Regions from separate parts of the Actinomadura keratinilytica genome, predicted to be linked through region 1. Evidence: riboswitches for the same ligand, from Rfam matches in the RefSeq annotation. Region 1 holds a riboswitch; the other holds the start of a gene.
What was found. Region 1 has a riboswitch for S-adenosylmethionine ahead of ABD879_RS25825 (aminotransferase class V-fold PLP-dependent enzyme). Riboswitches for the same ligand answer to the same signal wherever they lie in the genome.

Region 1 (7,243 bases):
ACGCCCAAGGTCACCATCCCCAAAAAGCTCCTCCCCGACGGCGAGCTGAAGGTGACCCAGAAGATCAAGGGCACCGGCACCAAGATCGCCAACGGTGACACCGCGCTGGTCAAGTTCGTCTTCTACCAGTGGGCCAAGGGCACCGGCGACAAGGTCAACGAGAGCACCAGCAAGGAGCTGCAGTCGTCCTTCAAGCTGCCCGCCGGCCAGCAGGTGGTGCCGATGCCGATCGGCAAGACCGAGGTCAAGGGGCTGGACAAGGGCCTGGTCGGGCAGACCGCGGGCAGCCGCGTGGTGCTGCAGGTCCCGCCGAAGGAGGGCTTCGGCGAGTCCGCGGCGCAGATGGGGCTCGGCGAGAACGACTCGGTGGTCTTCGTGGTGGACGTCCTCGCCGTCTACCCCAAGAACGCCGAGGCCAAGGGCACCGCCAAGCCGCTGGACGACAAGGACCTGCCGTCGGTGGGCGCCATGGAGGCGGGCAAGGGGCCCAAGCTCACCGTGCCCAAGACCGACCCGCCCAAGAAGATGCAGGTCAAGACCCTCATCGAGGGCACCGGCCCGCAGACCACCAAGGACGACACGGTGTTCGTCAACTACAAGGGCGTGATCTGGCGGGACGGCAAGGAGTTCGACAACAGCTGGAGCAAGGGCTCGCCCGCCATGTTCCCGCTCAGCACCACCGAGGGCATGAAGGGCTTCTTCAAGGGGCTGCAGGGCCAGAAGGTCGGCAGCCGGGTCCTGCTGGTCCTGCCGCCGGACCAGGGGTACGGCAAGGACGGCAATCCGTCGGCCGGGATCAAGGGCGACGACACCACGGTGTTCGTCGTCGACATCCTCGGCACGGTTCCCAAGTGACCCTTCGGTGAGACGGCGCGCGACGGCATAGCGCGGCGGACCGCACGGCGCGGGACGCGCGAACGGCGGGGCACCCCGGAGGGGCGCCCCGCCGTTGCTTTGTCGCCGCCGGTGAAATGTGTCAATAACCACGTCAGGCGGCCTCGGACAACCCTCCGCACCGCTTGATCGTCGTTGTAGTGAGACAGCCAACGGGAGTGCACAGTGACCGGCCGTAATGAATCACTCCCCTCCGGTATCGTTTGTAACGAAATCATCACGGGGGGCAAGTGAGCGACACCGAAAGGCGCCCGGGGGGCACCGAGCCCGCCGGGCCGAGCCAGGGCGACCTCGGCGACGACCTCACGGCCGACAAGGCCGTTCCCGCGGACGGCGAAACGCCCCGGGCCGCGGCCGAGCGCGATACACGGGACGAGGGCGAGCCTCCGGACGACGACGCCGCGGACAAGGCCGCGTCCCGGTCCGTCCCCGATGAAGAAGACGACGCGGCGGCCACCCCCGGCACCCCGGCGGACGAGGACACCGCGTCCGAGCCCGGTAGCGCCGACCCGGGCACCACGGTGGAGCTGAGCGGCGTCACGGACACCGGCGGCCCGGCAGACACGGACACGGACGCGGACGCGGGCGCCGACTCGGACACAAACGACGAGCCGGACACCGGCGCGGTCCCTGACACGGGCCCGGAGGCGGGCACCGCAGCGGAAGCGGACGCCGACTCCGGCACGGGCAAGGGCGCGCAGGCGGACACCGCCCCCGATGCGGGCGACGGCCCCGGCGCCGCCGCGGCCCCGGCCGCAGGCAAGGGCTCAGGCACGGGCACGGGTTCAAGGGCGGGCACCGCGGCTGAGGCGGACGACGGCCCGTCCTCCGGCGACGCGAGCGAGGCCGAGCAGAGCGCGGGAGCGGCCGCCACGACACCCGACCTCACCGTCATCGACCCGCCCGCACCGGCGGCTCCGACCACCGGGGCAGGCACCAGCGCCGGTACGGACGCGGACACCGCCGCCGACGCCGGCGACGACGCGAACCCGGGTGACCGCGCGGACGCCGACACCACCGCGGACGCCGCCGAGAGCATGGCCGCGAGCAGCGCCGCGGGCACCCAGAAGGCCGCGGACACCGCGACGTCCCCCGCCGCCGGCACGAGCGACACCGGCAAGGCCGAGCAGAGCGCGGGAGCGGCCGCCACGACACCCGACCTCACCGTCATCGACCCGCCCGCACCGGCGGCCCCCTCCACCGGGGCAGGCACCAGCGCCGGTACGGACGGCGAGGCCGCGGCGTCCGCCCGCACCAACAGCGCGTCTGGTTCCGGCGACGCTAAGGACAAGAACGAGACCGCATCCAAGGGCGTCGGGGATGCTGGGGCCGACAAGGCGGCCGCCGCGCAGAAGCAGGAGCCCGCGGCGGCGAAGCCTCCGGCGGACACGACGAAGAAGGCGCGGAAGGGGGGTATGGACGCGAAGAAGAAGCACAAGAAGCCGCGCGGCAAGGCGGCGCGCGTAGGGCGGCGGGTGCTCTTCGCGGTGCTGGGCCTCGTCGGCCTGGCCGTCGCCGCGTTCGGTGTGGCGTACCTGCTGACGCCGGTGCCGTCCCCTCAGGAGGAGGCGGTCGCGCAGGGGCCGACGTTCCTGTACTCCGACGGCAAGACCCCGATCGCCAAGACCGGCGTGAACCGCGACGCGGTCCGGCTCGACACCATCCCCAAGGGCGTGCGCGACGCGGTGATCGCGGCGGAGAACCGCAGCTTCTACGACGACCCCGGGGTGTCGATTCCGGGCACGCTGCGCGCCTTCTGGTCCACGGTCTCCGGTGAGCAGCTGCAGGGCGGGTCCACCATCACCCAGCAGATGGTCCGCAACTACTACGGCGGCATCGGCAAGGAACGCTCGATCTCCCGCAAGCTCAAAGAGATCATGGTCTCGTTGAAGGTGGGCCGGGAGAAGTCCAAGGACTGGATCCTGGAGCAGTACCTCAACACCATCTACTTCGGCCGCGACGCCTACGGCGTGCAGGCCGCGGCGCGGGCGTACTACGGCAAGGACGTCGGGCAGCTCACCCCGGCCGAGGGCGCCTACCTGGCGGCGGCGATCCAGCAGCCCAGCAACTTCGCCGAGCCGTCGGGCTCCACCCGCGCCTACGCCGAGAGCCGCTGGCGCGCCGTGCTGAACAACATGGTCCGCGACGGCGCCATCTCCTCGGCCGACGCCGCGCGCATGACGTTCCCGCAGCCGATCAAGCAGAAGGTCACCGACATCCTCGGCGGCCAGAAGGGCTACATGGTCAACATCGCCAAGCGCGAGCTGACCGAGCGGCGCGGCTACACCGAGGACGAGATCAACCGCAGCGGCCTGAAGATCACCACGACGTTCGACAAGGAGCTGATGGACGCCGCCCAGCAGGCGGTGCGCGGCAGCCTCCCGAAGGGGATGAGCAAGCAGATCCGCACCGGGCTGGTCTCGGTGGACCCCGAGACCGGGCAGGTGGTGGCGTTCTACGGCGGGCGCGGCTACCTGGAGGAGGCCCTCAGCAGCGCGTTCAGCGACTGGGCGCAGGCCGGGTCCGGGTTCAAGCCGATCGTGCTGGCCGCCGCGCTCGACAGCGGGCTGAGCCTGAACACCTACGTGGACGGCAGCTCCCCGCAGTACTACAACGGCACGGCGATCCACAACGACGGCAACCGCAGCTACGGCACGATCAACCTGGTCACGTCCACGCAGAACTCGGTCAACACCGCCTACGTCAACCTGGGGCAGAAGGTCGGCCTGGACAAGGTCACCAAGATGGCCGAGAAGATGGGCATCCCCAAGTCGCAGCTGACCGCCAACGGCGCCAACAAGTACCCGACCTTCCCGCTGGGCACGATCTCCGTGCACCCCGTGCAGCAGGCGGGGGTCTACGCGACGTTCGCCGCCGAGGGCGTGCACCGCACCCCCTACGTGGTGAAGTCGGTCACCGACAACACCGGCAAGACCACCCGCTTCTCCGAGAAGGGCGCGCGGGTGTTCAGCGCGCAGGTCGCGCGGGACGCCACGTACGCGATGCAGCGCGTGGTGCAGGCGGGCACCGGCCGCAACGCCCAGCTCGCCGACGGCCGCGACGTGGCGGGCAAGACCGGCACCACCGACGCGGGCCGGGCGATCTGGTTCAACGGGTTCATCCCGCAGCTGGCGACGTCGGTGGCGATGTTCCGCAGCGACGGCAAGCCGCTGAGCATCCCCGGGTACGGGGTGTACGGCGGGCAGCTGCCCGCGCAGATCTGGAACTCCTACGTCAGCCGCGCGGTGAACCTCAAGAACCTCACGCCCAAGGGGTTCGGCTCCCCGTCGATGTCCCCCGGCTCCTACGTGGGCGAGCCGTACGGGCGGCAGAACGACGCGCCGACGACGCGCGGGCAGGGAGGGGTGCGGCAGTCCGTTCCGGAACGCGCGGACCGGCCGTCCAGCAGGCAGCCGGCGGGCACCCCCCGGGAGACGACGCCGCAGCTGCCCGGCGGCGGCACCGGCAACGGGAACGGCGGTGACGGCGGCTCCGGCGGAGGCGACGGCGGGGGCGCCGGCGACGGCGGAAGCGGGGGCGACGGCGGAAGCGGCACTCCGCCCCGACCGGAGGGCTAGCACCCGACCGGCGCGCCCCCGGCCGCCCCGCGGCGGGTTCCGGCGTGAACGTGAGAGGGGCCCGGCGAGCATCTCGCCGGGCCCCTCCGCCGTTCTCCCGCCCCGCGGTCAGTCGCAGGCCGCGCCGATGCGGTCGGGGGCGTCGGTCATCACGGCGTTGAGCTGCGCCGCGTCACCGGAGCCCACGCCGGCGGCGGCGCCGCGCAGGCGGTTCGCCTCGGTCTTGAGCGCGTTTTTCAGCTTCTCGTCCTCGGCCTGGCGGGCCAACCCGTCGACGCGTCCGGCGAACCGGTCGGTGACCTGCTTCCACTGCGCCGGGTCGTTCGCCGGCACGGCCCGCACCTGGGAGACGTACTGCCGGAACGCCTCCCTGGTGTCGGCGCAGACCTGGCCGGTGTTGCCGCCGGACAGCCCGCAGCCCGCCAGCGTCCCGGCCGCGGCCAGCAGCGCGAACCCCTGGGCCAGCCTCCCGGCCGTCCCGTACCGCATCGCATCCTCCCGTGTGATCACCGTCGACATCCGCCTATACTTCCGCACAAGGTCATGAGCGCCAGCGCGAAGCCCCGGCTTGCTGGCCGGCAACCCTTCGTCCGCGATGGGGTGCCCCGGGTGAGGACCCGGCCGGAGTCGCACACCGCGTCCGGCAAGCGCGGATCCCGCGGACGCCTCCCGGGATCCCTGGATCCCGAAGGAGGTCGCACCCATGTCCGCTGTCACGACGTCCCCCCGTCCCTTCGCTCCCTCTTCTTGGATGCAGCCGACGGCGTCCGCGCCGACTCGACTTCCGCGGATCGTCGGCGCGGACGCGCCGGTACCGCTGGAGGACGGGCGCCACGTCCCGTACGCCAACTTCGACTACGCCGCCAGCGCGCCGTGTCTTGAGGCGGTGCACGACGCCGTCACGCGGGCGCTGCCGTACTACAGCAGCGTGCACCGCGGCGCCGGGTACGCCTCCCAGGCGACCACGGCCGCCTACGAGCGCGCGCGGGAGACCGTGCGGTCCTTCATCGGCGCCTGGGAGCGGGCGTCGGTCGTGTTCACCCGCAACACCACCGACGCGATGAACCTGCTGGCGCACGCGCTGCCGCCGCGCACCACCGTCGTGGTGTTCGAGACCGAGCACCATGCCACGCTGCTGCCGTGGCGGCGGGCGGTGCGGCTGCCCGCACCCGCGTCCCCGGCCGGGGCGGTCGCCGCCGCCGACCGGGCGCTGGCCGCCGCGCCGCAGGGCCCGCGGGTGCTGGTGGTCACGGCGGCGTCCAACGTCACCGGCGAGCTGTGGCCGGTCGCCGAGCTGGCGGAGGCGGCGCGGCGGCGCGGCGCCCGCATCGCCGTGGACGCCGCCCAGCTCGTCCCGCACCGGCCGCTGGACATGACCGCGCTCGGCCTGGACTACGTCGCGTTCTCCGGGCACAAGCTGTACGCGCCGTTCGGGGCGGGCGTGCTGGCGGGGCGGGCCGACTGGCTGCGCGCCGCCGACCCGTACCTCAAGGGCGGGGGCGCCACCGTGTCGGTGGGCGAGCGCACCCGCTGGGCCGCCGACCCGCAGCAGCGCCACGAGGCGGGCACTCCGAACGTGCTGGGCGTGGTGGCGCTCGCGGCCGCGTGCGAGACGCTGGCCGCCGCCGGGTGGGACGCGCTCGTCGCCGAGGAGGAGCGGCTGCTGGCCCGGCTGCGCCAGGGACTCGCCCGCGTTCCCGCGGTGCGACAGCTGAGCCTGTGGGGCGAGCGCCATCCGCGCGTGGGAATCGTGTCCTTCACCGTCGACGGCTGGAACGCGCGGGACGTGGCGCTTAGGCTGTCTGGGGAGTACGGCATCGGCGTCCGGGACGGGAAGTTCTGCGCTCATCCATTCGTACGGCACCTGCTGGCCGACCGGCCCGACGCCCCGCGCGCGGCCGGCGCCGGCGGTTGCGCCGACGCCTCCGCCCCGGCCTCGGCGGTCCGCGCCAGCCTGGGCCTGGGGACGACCGACGAACACGTCGACCGGCTGGTGGATGCGCTGAGTGCCATCGGTGCCGTGTGCTGAACCGCGGAAGATGATGCGCTTTCGCCCTGTTCGCCCATGTAGCGTAGGCAGGTCCGTACCCGGACCGGAGACGGCGCCGGAGACAGCAGGGACAGCGCGGCATGAAACAGGGGGAGGCGACCGTGGCCGACGCGTGGCGACCCACGTCGGAACTGGAGCGCCGACTGGACGAGACAGTGCGGGCCGGAGACCATGAGGGGTACTTCCGCCTGCTCGCCGACAGCGAGCTGGTGATCCCCGTGCCCCCCGAGCTCATCGACGACGTGCTCGCCGGCCAGGCGCAGCCGACGTGGCCGACCCGGGAGGAGGACGGCCGCACCCACGTGCTGGCCTACACCTCGCCCGACGCGATGCGCGCCTGCCTCGGGCCCGCCTACCGGCACTTCCTGCGGCTGACGTTCGCCGACCTGGCGCAGAGCTGGCCGCACCCGGGCTGGTGGCTGGCGATCGACGCGCCCGCGCCGGACGCGCCGGACGCGGCGCCGCCGATCGAGGGCCGGCTGCCCTCCTGGTTCGTCCGGCAGATCGCCGAGGGCGACCCGCGGCCCCCGCGGGTCGGGCGTCGCACCGCCTCCCCCGCGGCGGCCGCGCCCGCCGCTGACGCGCCCGCCGCGGACGTTCCGGCTGCGGACTTTTCGACCGCGGACGCTCTCGCCGTGGACGTGCCGTCGTCCGAGGCGGTCGGCGCGTACACGCCGCCCGCCTACCCGCGGCCCGAACCGGCCGCCGAGCCCGAAGGGGC
Region 2 (7,243 bases), on a different contig from region 1:
GAGACCCGGTTCGTCATCCCGGCCTGGTCGTCCCGGTGCGACTTCGGCGACCTGCGCGACGGCCGCAACCTGCGGGCGCTCGCCGACTGGATCACCACCGGGCGGGGCACCAAGTTCGCCGAGCTCGGCCTGGACCCCGAGCGGACCGCCGACGAGATCGCGGCGGGGCCGCCCACGCTCGGCTCGGCGCTGGCCATCGTGTTCCGCGCCTACGCCCGCCGCTTCGACCGGGTCCGCTGGGGCGACAAGCGGCCCAGCTACTTCCGCTACGTCGGCGCGCTGCGGCGGATGTACCCCGACGCCCAGTTCGTCCATGTCATCCGCGACGGCCGCGACTGCGTGGCGTCCCTCAAGGAGATGCCCTGGTACAAGCAGGACATCAACCACGCCATCTGCGTCTGGCGGGAGGCGATCGACCACGGCCGCCGGTACGCCGCCGAGCTCGGCCCCGACGCCTACTACGAGCTGCAGTACGAACGGCTCGTCGCCGACCCGGCCGACGAGCTGATGCGGCTGTGCGCGTTCCTCGGCGAGGAGTACGACCCCGCCATGGCCGAGCCGGACCGGCTCGCGCGGCGGACCGTCCCGCCGCAGAAGCGGTGGCACCGCCGCACCCACTGCGCCGTCGACGGCGGCAGCGTGGGGTCCTGGACGCGGCGGCTGGAGCCGTGGGAGGCCGGCCTGGCGGAGGCGGCGTTCGGGGACCGGCTGGCCGAGTACGGCTACGAGCCGAGCGGCGCGCCCCGCCCCACCCGCGGGCAGCTGGCCAGGCTGGCCAAGGTCAGCGCCCACCGCCGCATGTCGCAGAGCAAGCAGCGGCTGCGGGAGCGGTGGCGCACGCGCAACGAGCCCAACCCGGTCGAGTCGCTGCTCACCACCGAGCGGACCGGACCCGCCCCGCTCATCGTCGAGCCCGCCTCGCCGCTGCGCGCGCTGTCCTGGCCGTCCACCGTCCCGGCGGCCGAACGCCGCGCCGAACCGGCCCGCACCGGCCGTCCGGGCATCTGACCGCCGCCCGCCGCACCCCGGCCGCCCTCGGCGTCGTGCCGGGGCGGGTCAGTCGAGGGCGGCCAGCTGGTCGGCGAACCAGCGCCGCGGCGGCAGCGCGGTGGCCGCGGCGGCCAGCCGGGCGCAGCGTTCGGCGCGGCGGTCGGGCGGCATCAGCAGCGCCTGGTGCAGCGCCTCGGCGGTCTGCGACACGTCGTAGGGGTTGACCGTCAGCGCGTCGCCCGCCAGCTCGGCCGCCGCGCCCGCCTCCCGCGACAGCACCAGCGCGCAGCCGCGCTCCGACACCACCGGGCCCTCCTTGGCGACCAGGTTCATGCCGTCGCGGATCGGGTTGACCACCAGCACGTCGGCCACCTGGTAGGCGGCGAGCGCGCGCGGGAGGTCGTCCTCGACCCGCAGGATCAGCGGGTCCCAGGACGCGGTGCCGTACTCGTCGCGGATCCGCCCGGCCAGCCGCCGCACCGCCGCGGTGTACTCGCGGTACTCGGGCAGGTCGTACCGGGACGGGTAGGCGAACGCCAGGTGCACCACGCGGCCGTGCCACTCGGGGTGGTCGGCCAGCATCTCGCGGTAGGCGGCCAGGCCGCGCACGATGTTCTTGGACGGCTCGGTGCGGTCGATCCGCACGATGAGCCTCCGGTCGCCGACCTGCTCGCGCAGCGCCCGGCGGCGTTCGGCGACGTCCGGCTCGGCGGCCCGCGCCCGCAGCCGCTCCCCGTCGACGCCGAGCGGGTGCACACCGACGCGGGTGACGTGGCCGCCGCGGGTGACCGTCCGGGCCGCGCGGTCGACCCGGGCGCCCGGCAGCAGCTGCTCGCAGCAGTCCAGGAACGCGGCGGCCCACCGGTCGGTGAGGAAGCCGGCGTGGTCGGCGCCGAGGATGCCGTCCAGCACCGCCGCGCCGATGTCGTCGGGCAGCAGCCGGTAGTACTCGGGGGACGCCCACGGCGTGTGCGAGAAGTGCACGATCCTCAGGTCGGGGCGGCGGTCGCGCAGCATCCGCGGTGCCAGCGACAGGTGGTAGTCCTGCACCGCGGCCTTGGCGCCCGGGGCGGCTTCGCCGGCCAGGGCGTCGGCGAACGCCGCGTTGTACGCCTCGTAGGACTGCCAGTCGCGGCGTGCGCGTGCGTCGAAGTGCGGGACGCGGGGCGTGTCGTAGAGCAGGTGGTGGACGAACCACAGCGTGGAGTTGGCCACGGCGTTGTACGCGCGGTGGAACGTGGCGGCCGGTATGTCGAGCATGCGCACGGCCGCTCCGCCCGTGTCGTGCCCGTCCAGGTCGAGCCTTCCCCCGGGGGCGCGGCGCGCCGCCGAGCGGTCGCCTTCCCCGAGCGCCGCGCACACCCACAGCACGTCCGGCGGTGCCTGGCCGCCGTCCGGGGCGCGGTCGGCTTCCGTCACCGCGGCAAGTCCCGCCACCAGGCCGCCCCCGCCGCGCCGCGGGGCCAGGGTGCCGTCGTCGGCGAGCGAGAACGACACCGGTCCGCGGTTGGACGCCACCAGCACTTGGCTCATAGGGGCAGCGTCTCAGTTCGCGAGCGCGCGCTCCAAAGGGACCCGCGGGAAGGCGTTTTCGGCGGTTTTCGGGCCGCGCACAGGCGGTGCGACGTCTGTGCCGCAAGCCCCCGGCGTAGGATCCGGCCCGGAGCGGCCGCACGTCGCAGTCGCGGCGCGGCGTGAGCGACCCCGACCTGTCCGGCCGGAACGGGTGACGCGGCGCGACGGCGGGTAATGTCTCACATCGCGAGACCCGCCTGTCCGACAACCGGTCAGATCATGTAAAGTCGCACATACGACGTGATACCGCTCATGCGGAACGTTCGGTGACCGAGCGTTCCCTTCGTGCGGAACGCACGCGATGCCCGGCCGCCCTCGGCGGCCCGCAGGACAACTGAAGAACGCTCATCCAGAGGGGTGGAGGGACCGGCCCTGTGAAGCCCCGGCAACCACCTGGTTCGTCCGCGCTCGCGACCCCGCGAGGCCGGCCAGGAAATGGTGCCAACTCCGGCCTGCGACCAAGGTGGCGCAGGAAAGATGGGGAGAAAGGCCTCGCTACATGGCTGTCACGCCTGCCGTCGATCTGGGACCCGCGACCGCCCTCACCTGCCGTGAATGCGGACACACCCGCGAACTCGGCCCGCACTACGCGTGTGAGGAGTGTTTCGGCCCGCTGGAGATCTCCTACGACTTCGGCGACGTCTCCCGCGCCGACATCGAGGCCGGGCCGCGCAACATCTGGCGCTACCGGCGGCTGCTGCCGGTGCCGGCCAACGTCGCCGACACCCCCAACACCGAGCCCGGCCTGACCCGCCTGGTCCGCGCCGACCAGCTCGCCGAGGCGCTGGGCCTGCGCCGCCTGTGGGTCAAGGACGACAGCGGCAACCCCACCCACTCGTTCAAGGACCGCGTGGTCGCGGTGGCCCTCGCCGCCGCCCGCGAGCTCGGCTTCAAGGTGCTGGCCTGCCCGTCCACCGGCAACCTGGCCAACGCGGTCGCCGCCGCCGCGGCCCGGGCGGGCATCCGCAGCGCGGTGTTCGTCCCGTCCGACCTGGAGCGGCAGAAGATCCTCACCACCGCGGTGTACGGCGGCACCTTCGTCACCGTCGACGGCAACTACGACGACGTCAACCGGCTGGCCTCCGAGATCGCCGGCGAGCAGGACGACTGGGCCTTCGTCAACGTCAACGTCCGCCCCTACTACGCCGAGGGCTCCAAGACCCTCGGCTACGAGATCGCCGAGCAGCTCGGCTGGCGGCTGCCCGACCAGATCGTGGTCCCGGTGGCCTCCGGCTCCCAGCTCACCAAGATCGACAAGGCGTTCCAGGAGCTCGTCAAGCTCGGCCTGGTCGAGGACAGGCCGTACCGGGTGTTCGGCGCCCAGGCCGCCGGGTGCGCGCCGGTGGCGGCCGCGTTCAAGCAGGGCCACGACGTCGTCCGGCCGGTCAAGCCCGACACCATCGCCAAGTCGCTGGCCATCGGCAACCCCGCCGACGGCCCGTACGTGCTGGACGTGGCGCGCCGCACCGGCGGCGCGGTCGAGGACGTCACCGACGAGCAGGTCGTCGAGGGCATCCGGCTGCTGGCCCGCACCGAGGGCATCTTCGGCGAGACCGCGGGCGGCGTCACCGTCGCCACCCTGCGCAAGCTGGCCGAGTCCGGCGCCCTCGACCCCGAGGCGGAAACCGTGATCATCAACTCCGGGGACGGGCTGAAGACCCTGGACGCCGTCGCCCCCGTCGTCGCGCCGACCGCGAACATCGCCCCCTCCCTGGAGGCGTTCCGCGCCGCGGGCCTGGCCTGACCGGACACCGCCGCGGCCGCGCGTCCCCGGCGGCCGCCCGACCCGTCGTACGAGCACTTCGAGGAGCCAGCATGAGCACCGTGTCCGTCCGGATCCCGACGATCCTGCGGAACTACACCGGCGGCGAGGCGGAGGTCAAGGCCGAGGGCGCCACGCTGCGCGCGGTCGTGGCCGACCTGGAGGCCAACTACTCCGGCATCGCCGCCCGCATCCTGGACGACAACGGAAAGATCCGCCGCTTCGTCAACGTGTACGTGGGCGACGAGGACGTCCGGTTCGCCGAGGGCCTGGACACCCCGACCCCCGAGGGCGCGCAGATCTCCATCATCCCCGCCGTCGCCGGCGGCTGACGGCACCGACGACGACCCGCGCCCGGCGCTCCCGGGCGCGGGTCGCTTTTTGCCGCACGCGGGACAAGGCGCGAAAACCGGCTTCTTCCCCATCGCCATCGGGTACTGGCCTTTCATGGGCATAGCGCAGGACGTCGCGCGGACGGTGGAAGGCCACCCCATGGTCCGCAAGGTGACCCTGGTCGGCTCCCGGGCGCGCGGGAACGCCACCGAGTTGTCGGACTGGGACTTCCACGTCACCGTCGACGACTTCGCCGAGGTCGCCGCCGTCCTGCCGGGCATGCTCGCCCCCTACGGGCCGCTGGCCGCCCAATGGGATCCGCTCGGCGACTGCGCGAGCCACCTGCTGATCTTCCCAGGCCCCGTCAAGGTCGATCTGCTCTTCCCGGAGATGCCGCGCAGCTGGAACCCGCCGTGGCGGGTCGGTCCCGACACCCTTCCCGCGATCGACGCGCACTTCTGGGACTGGGCGCTGTCGCTGGCCGGCAAGCGCCGCCACGGAATGTCCGACCGCGTCCGCGGCGAACTGCTGAAGATGACGCGATTCCTGCTGGGCCCGCTCGGAGTGCAGACCGTCCCGCAGACCCTGGAGGACGCCGCGGCCCGTTTCGTACGCGCCCGCGACCGCCTGGAGACGCGATACGGGCTGCGCATCTCCCGGCGCCTGGAGGAAGAGGTCCTGCCGCTGCTGCGCGCCCCCGAGACCGGCCACTACCGCCTTTCGTCCTGAGAGCGGTTCCGGCCCGCCTGCGCGCGGGGCGGACGCGGCCTCTCCCCGCCCCGCGCGGCCCTTGCTCAGCGTTGCGCGAACGCGCCGCGACGGGCGGCCGACGGCCCCCTCCGCGCCCCCGCCCCGACCGTCGGCAGCGATATTTTCGCAGGTCAGATGGTGTCTGGGCAGGTGAACGGGGTACGGCCGGGGGGAAGGTCGGCCGCTTGCACTCGGACAGGTAGAGTGCTAAACACAACATTGGCACTCTGCTGTGGAGAGTGACAATCCCACAGTGTGGGTCGGGGCGATGAGGCCATGCCTCCGGCGGCGGAATGGCAGCCGTCGGGCAGGTCGTCCGTCGCGGGCATCGGCTCGATCCGTAAGGCCACCCTGTTCCGGGAGGACTGGAGCCTATGGCTGCAAAGATGATCTCGTTCGACGAGGATGCCCGGCGCGGCCTCGAGCGCGGTATGAACCAGCTCGCGGACGCCGTCAAGGTCACCCTTGGCCCCAAGGGCCGCAACGTCGTGCTGGAGAAGAAGTGGGGCGCCCCCACGATCACCAACGACGGCGTCTCGATCGCCAAGGAGATCGAGCTGGAGGACCCCTGGGAGAAGATCGGCGCCGAGCTGGTCAAGGAGGTCGCCAAGAAGACCGACGACGTCGCCGGCGACGGCACCACCACCGCCACCGTGCTCGCCCAGGCGCTGGTGCGCGAGGGGCTGCGCAACGTCGCGGCCGGTGCCAACCCGATGTCGCTCAAGCGCGGCATCGAGGCCGCGGTCGAGCGGGTCAGCGAGGAGCTGTCCAAGCTGGCCAAGGACGTCGAGACCAAGGAGCAGATCGCCTCCACCGCCTCCATCTCCGCGGGTGACACCCAGATCGGCGAGATGATCGCCGAGGCGATGGACAAGGTCGGCAAGGAAGGCGTCATCACCGTCGAGGAGAGCCAGACCTTCGGCCTGGAGCTGGAGCTCACCGAGGGTATGCGCTTCGACAAGGGCTACATCTCGCACTACTTCGTGACCGACCCCGAGCGGATGGAAGCGGTCCTGGAGGACCCGTACATCCTGATCGTCCAGGGGAAGGTGTCGGCCAACAAGGACCTGCTGCCGGTCCTGGAGGCGGTCATGCAGGCCGGCAAGCCGCTGCTGCTGATCGCCGAGGACGTCGAGGGCGAGGCCCTGGCCACCCTGATCGTCAACAAGATCCGCGGCATCTTCAAGTCGGTGGCGGTCAAGGCCCCCGGCTTCGGCGACCGCCGCAAGGCCATGCTCGGCGACATCGCCACCCTGACCGGCGGCCAGGTCATCAGCGAGGACGTCGGCCTGAAGCTGGAGAACACCACCATCGACATGCTGGGCCGCGCCCGCAAGGTCGTCGTCTCCAAGGAGGAGACCACGATCGTCGACGGTGCCGGTGACGCCAACGAGATCGCGGGCCGGGTCAACCAGATCCGCGTCGAGATCGACAACACCGACTCCGACTACGACCGCGAGAAGCTGCAGGAGCGGCTGGCCAAGCTGGCCGGCGGCGTGGCGGTCATCAAGGCCGGTGCGGCCACCGAGGTCGAGCTGAAGGAGCGCAAGCACCGCATCGAGGACGCCGTCCGCAACGCCAAGGCGGCCGTCGAGGAGGGCATCGTCCCCGGCGGTGGCGTGGCGCTGCTGCAGGCCGGCGCCAAGGCGTTCGACAAGCTGGAGCTGAACGGCGACGAGGCCACCGGCGCCAACATCGTCAAGCGCGCCCTGGAGGAGCCGCTCAAGCAGATCGCGGTCAACGCCGGCCTCGAGGGCGGCGTCGTGGTCGAGAAGGTCCGCTCGATCGAGCCGGGCCAGGGCCTCAACGCCGCGACCGGCGAGTACGTCAACA

Region 2: it holds a riboswitch for S-adenosylmethionine, as region 1 does, so the genes downstream of both, thrC (threonine synthase) here and ABD879_RS25825 (aminotransferase class V-fold PLP-dependent enzyme) in region 1, are expected to answer to the same signal.

What each region holds. Positions count from the first base shown of each region.
Region 1 is NZ_BAABDO010000107.1:15,635-22,877, forward strand. It holds gene ABD879_RS25810 (FKBP-type peptidyl-prolyl cis-trans isomerase) at 1-855, shown strand, start outside; gene ABD879_RS25815 (transglycosylase domain-containing protein) at 1,125-4,472, shown strand; gene ABD879_RS25820 (hypothetical protein) at 4,581-4,961, opposite strand; SAM riboswitch class IV at 5,012-5,128, shown strand; gene ABD879_RS25825 (aminotransferase class V-fold PLP-dependent enzyme) at 5,176-6,501, shown strand; partial or broken gene ABD879_RS25830 (SseB family protein) at 6,603-7,243, shown strand, end outside.
Region 2 is NZ_BAABDO010000045.1:33,036-40,278, forward strand. It holds gene ABD879_RS16310 (sulfotransferase family protein) at 1-1,008, shown strand, start outside; gene ABD879_RS16315 (alpha,alpha-trehalose-phosphate synthase (UDP-forming)) at 1,057-2,523, opposite strand; SAM riboswitch class I at 2,908-3,049, shown strand; gene thrC (threonine synthase) at 3,065-4,309, shown strand; gene ABD879_RS16325 (MoaD/ThiS family protein) at 4,381-4,659, shown strand; gene ABD879_RS16330 (nucleotidyltransferase domain-containing protein) at 4,775-5,389, shown strand; gene groL (chaperonin GroEL) at 5,785-7,243, shown strand, end outside.